Regions from separate parts of the Corynebacterium sp. LaCa_282 genome, predicted to be linked through region 2. Evidence: predicted binding sites of a transcription regulator. Region 2 holds the regulator's gene; the other holds the start of a gene.
The links. The regulator LexA, encoded in region 2, represses DNA repair genes until DNA is damaged. The targets are predictions, from matches to a motif close to CGAACANNTGTTCG.

Region 1: the regulator LexA is predicted to act here: its motif matches at 769-782, upstream of ACP8KU_RS00270 (HNH endonuclease signature motif containing protein).

The regions. Positions count from the first base shown of each region.
Region 1 covers NZ_CP191095.1:54,247-56,728, reverse strand. Annotated here, with positions in the region: gene ACP8KU_RS00280 (hypothetical protein) at 1-301, opposite strand, end outside; gene ACP8KU_RS00275 (heme transporter) at 301-642, opposite strand; gene ACP8KU_RS00270 (HNH endonuclease signature motif containing protein) at 872-2,005, shown strand; gene ACP8KU_RS00265 (LURP-one-related/scramblase family protein) at 2,034-2,482, shown strand, end outside.
Region 2 covers NZ_CP191095.1:993,892-996,373, reverse strand. Annotated here, with positions in the region: gene ACP8KU_RS04640 (hypothetical protein) at 145-549, opposite strand; gene lexA (transcriptional repressor LexA) at 803-1,513, shown strand; gene ACP8KU_RS04630 (DeoR/GlpR family DNA-binding transcription regulator) at 1,996-2,482, shown strand, end outside.

The sequences.
Region 1 (2,482 bases), 940 kb from region 2:
TCGGCGGCGCACTATTCTCACTGAATGAGAGATCGCTTTCCAGCTTCTTCTGCAATGAATAACGGCCGCCACGCGGCTTGTCGTGCCGGCTGCGAACCTCGCCGTCGACCACGATCTGCATGCGGGGTGCAGGATTCTTGCGCCAGAGCTGGAATCGGCGGATAAAGGGGGCATCGCCCAGCACCGGCGTAAATTCCTTCGGCTCCTTGGGCCATTCGCCCCGCTCGGCGAACTCGGCATCGTAGCCGCGCTCAACCTCGAGCAGGCCAGCCTCAGGGTGATCCAACCGCCAGATTTCCATCAGCGCTTCCTCAACTTGGCGCCCAATTTGCCAGCACCCAACGCCAAAAGGACCACTACCGGCAGGTAAATCCATGTCCCCTCGTTGAAGTACATCTCCATGGCCGCGAAATAGGCGATGCCCGCAACCCAGAAGATGGTCCATGAGTAGCGGAATGTGGTGGCATCGATAAGAGCAATAAGCACGGTAAGCCCACCCATGATGCCGAGCAATACCGTGCCGGAAACCGCCTGGTAAATCGCCGGCGGGAGCACCAGGAAGTTAGCGATCATCGCCAAAGGCGCCCACCACTGCCACCACGCGCGGCCGGGTTCTTCCTGCGTGTCCTGCTCCTGACTCATACCTTCCTCAAGCTAGCACATAATTTTGCTTTTTAAGCTGTTTATTTTGACGAAAGAATATGCAGTCCTACCTGCGGAAACGTCTTAAAACAGGCGAATGTCCGGCGGGTGTTCTATAGTGCTTTTCGTACAGACGTTCACACAACAAATTTAGGTTTTAAGCGCCATGGAAGATCCCTACTTTTCCACGACCAACACCAAAGACCCCACTACACGCTTAGCTTTTGAAATGCGGAAGACTGAATACGAGTTCTGGACTGAACAGATCCCCGATCTCGATTCTGATTTCGAATTAGTCACCCAATCCCTCTACCGCACGACCGGAGTTAATGAAGGGCGAATCGGCCATATCCTGATGGCCCTGTACCGCCTGGAAGAGCTCCCACAGCTAAAAGAGCTGCAACACGAGCTCTATCACTTAGATTTAGACCGCCTCATTGCCATCAATAAATCCCTTAACCGCCTGGGCAACCCGACCCCGGAGGTAGTCGCGCGCATCGATGAGCAGCTCACCGCCTACCTCACTCCCACCCGCGCCAACCAGTCCATGCGGACGCAAGCGCAGATTAAAAGAAAGATCAATGAGCTCATCAACCTCGAAGATGACACCCTTGCGGTCAAGAAGGGGCCGACCCAGCCGCGCTACACCATGGAGAATTGGGGCAACAATACTACGGCGATGACGCTGAGCGCGGATCCCTCGGTGATGGCGTGCGTAGATAAGTGCATCAAGGAGACTGCACTCAAGCTGGATTGCTCGCTTGCCGATGCCGCCATTTCCCTCCTCACCGGCAATACCGAAGCACCCCAGGTCATCCTGAATGCCTACAAGGCAACCGATGTCCCCAACTCCCCCGCATTCATTGAATCCGTTGGGTGGCTCGACCCGGCGCACTCCAACGCGCTGCCCTACTCCAAGATCCGGGAAATGAACCCGGATAAAGAGGTAAAGGGATACGTAACCCCGCCGGATATGGCAGCCTACCTCGAAGGATTCGACGGCACCTGCCGCTACCCAGGCTGCAACCGCCCTGCCACGGTGTGCCAAAAGGATCACCGCATCAATCACGCGGATGGCGGGCCGACGACTCCCGCAAACCTTGCCTGCCTGTGCCAACACCACCACAACATAAAGACCGATGGCCGGGCCTTCTACGTCATGGATCCGCACACCCGAGACATTATTTGGCTCTTCGAAGACGGCACCTGGACCGTCACCGAGCCTTCCGGCCCACTGGCAGAAAAGAATAAGAATTGGGTGCAAACTTTTGCACAAACCATGACCGCCCACCGCGCGCGAGCCTACGAGGAGGCCCACCAAGCACAGGAAGAAGCAAAAACCACCCCTAGGGAGGAGGATTAAAAACGCCCACTGCCATACATTGGCTGGCATGATGCAAAACTTATTCACGCTCAACGAGCTGGTTATTTCCCAGACCAAGTCCCTCCTCAAGGCTCGATTCATGATTTCTGATGTCAACGGGACCCCAGTGGGCACCATTGTGCAATCCACCAGCCTTAAGGAGATGGTGTTTAAACCCTCCCGCAGTTTGGAGGTCGCGCTCACGGATGCCGAAGGCAACCCCCAACAAACAGTCATGACGATCTCGGATCCGGCGAATTTTTTGAGGGATACCTACGAAGTACACCTACCGGGAATTGAACAGCCCATGGCCGTTATCACCAAGCGCTTCTCCATGTTCAAAACGAAGATGGAATTAACAATGGAGGGCTTTGCCGGCGTCGAAGTGCACGGCGATTTCTGGGATTGGAACCTCACCATCACCTCCCAGGATCGCCAGCTTGCCGATGTCTCCAATAAATGGACCGGCATGGGCAA
Region 2 (2,482 bases):
GCCAGACTCCTCCTACTCGCGTGCCTGTCTCCGTGAAGCAAGCGGGCCTATATCCGGCCGGGAAGACGAGCTGCTGTCTAACAAGGCCCGTAGCATATAACCCTGAAGTGCCTGCTTTAGTGGCCTGCTTTAGTACACGCAGCACTACTGTCCGATCGCTGCTTCTACTTGCTGTACCGAAGCGCCAGGATCAGTCGGCGTTTCAGCGCTCGTACCCATCAGCCCGCCGGCAACCGTGCCGAAAAATACGGCAGCACCAAATACTGCACCGAGGAGGTAATTCTTGCGCGAACTATGCGCATCGTCTTCTTCCATCGGCCTGTTCGCGAAATCAGGTAAGGAACGTTCATCAGTCCACGTATTCGAATAACCTTCACGGTTCGTTCGATATACGGAATTTAAAGTCCTGATTTCCCCCTTTTCGGAAGGAGAATGCTGCACGCCCCAGCTTTGATCATCAATATCCCAAATAGCGGCTGAAGGGACGATCTGTGGACGTGCCGCGCGCTGTTTGACCATGTTATTGCGAGAGTGAAGTAGTTGAGACATTGCTTTCCTTTCGACGACCGCCGTAAGTCTAAAGCGGCCCCTTGACACAACAAGAGCTCAATGTCGCTCCTGTGTTCGAGATTGTTTCTATGTTCGATTTATAGCACCACTTCGAAAACCTGTCCAGTTTTTCGCGTAAATCTCGAACGCTTGTACTTTTCGTGCTACAAATGAGTTATGGCACGCAGGTGTCACCCAGTCCCTTTTCAAGCTATGAACGCAGAACCTCAGACCCCTTAGCTAGGAGCCGCACATGGGCCGCAAGAAAGCAAGCACCGCAAAGAACGATTACGCCTCCCTTTCCGAAAGGCAACGCCGCATCCTTAACGTCATCAGCGATGCAGTGATGCTCCGCGGTTACCCGCCCAGCATCCGCGAAATTGGTGACGCCGCCGGCCTGCAATCCACCTCGTCCGTGGCCTATCAGCTCAAGCAACTGGAGGAAAAGGGCTTCTTGCGCCGCGATCCCAATAAACCCCGCGCGGTCGACGTACGCCACCTCAACACTGACGACGCCGAAAAGAAGCCGGGCCGCAAGGCTAAGGACGTCCCCGATACCTCTGCCCGCGGCCCTGAAGAGTCTGCCGCCGTAGCTTATATTCCCGTCGTTGGCCGCATCGCCGCCGGTGCACCAATCACTGCAGAGGAAAATATCGACACGTATTTCCCCATGCCAGACGAGGTCGTCGGCGGAGGAGAGCTTTATATGCTGCAGGTCGTGGGCGATTCCATGCAGGATGCCGGCATCCTCAACGGCGACTGGGTCATCATCCGGTCGCAATCGGTGGCTGAGGAAGGCGAGTTTGTCGCCGCGCTTCTCGATGGCTCCGAGGCCACCGTCAAGGAATTCCACCGCGATTCCTCTGGCGTATGGCTCCTTCCGCACAACGATGCCTATCCGCCCATCAACGGCGATGATGCGGAAATTATGGGCAAGGTAGTATCCGTCTTCCGCAAACTCTAGGCCCCAGCAAGCTACTTTAATCAAGCCGCACGCGAGTTTTCGCCTGCGGTTGTTGTCGCCACCGGCACTCTGCGCCCGCTTTCTTGAAACCCGCTCTTTGCACTTCGTACGCTGCCCTGTTCCCCGCGTAGGGAGCAGGGGCATACGAGTTTTAACGCATTCCACGCCTGTTCTCCCTCGCAACCACGCCCTAAAAGCCAACTTAAGCGCGCGGGACTTATTGAAAAAGCACCCCCGAAATAACGGATCCGTAAGTTAAGCGCTACTAGGGTTGGCTTTCAACTAGGGCAAATAAAGCTGACTGACCTGCGCTTTTATCCCAAACCAGACAACAGCGCACATCTTAATTTTTGTTTTCGTCCGATTACCGCCGAATTTTGACACAATGGAGGGAGAAATCCCACATCAGTTAGCTTTCACCGAGCGCCTGCATTCGCAGATGGAGTAACCGCCCGGCCGAAGGCGAGGAGCAAGGAGGGTCCGTGTACGCAGAGGAGCGACGCCGCCAGATCGCATCCCAAACTGCAGTTGAGGGTCGCGTTAACGTAACCGATTTATCAGAGCGTTTCGAGGTGACTGCTGAAACCATTCGGCGCGACCTAGCCGTACTGGATCGTGAGGGCGTTGTCCACCGCGTTCACGGCGGCGCCGTGGCTTCGCAAGCCTTCCAGACCGCGGAGCTCACCCTCGATACCCGCCAGCGTTCCGCATCTGGGGCCAAGGCCGCCATCGCGCACGCCGCGCTCGACTTCCTTCCCCCTGGCGGCGGCAGCATATTCCTGGACGCCGGCACCACGATTAATACCTTTGCCGAGCTCATTAGCCAGCAATACCCGCAGGCGCAGTTCAATATCGTCTCCAATAGCCTGCCCATCGCACTGTCGCTAGCCAATAGCGGCGTTCCCGATGTCCAGCTCCTCGGCGGGACCGTACGCGCTATCACCCAGGCCGTCGTCGGCGATACCGCCC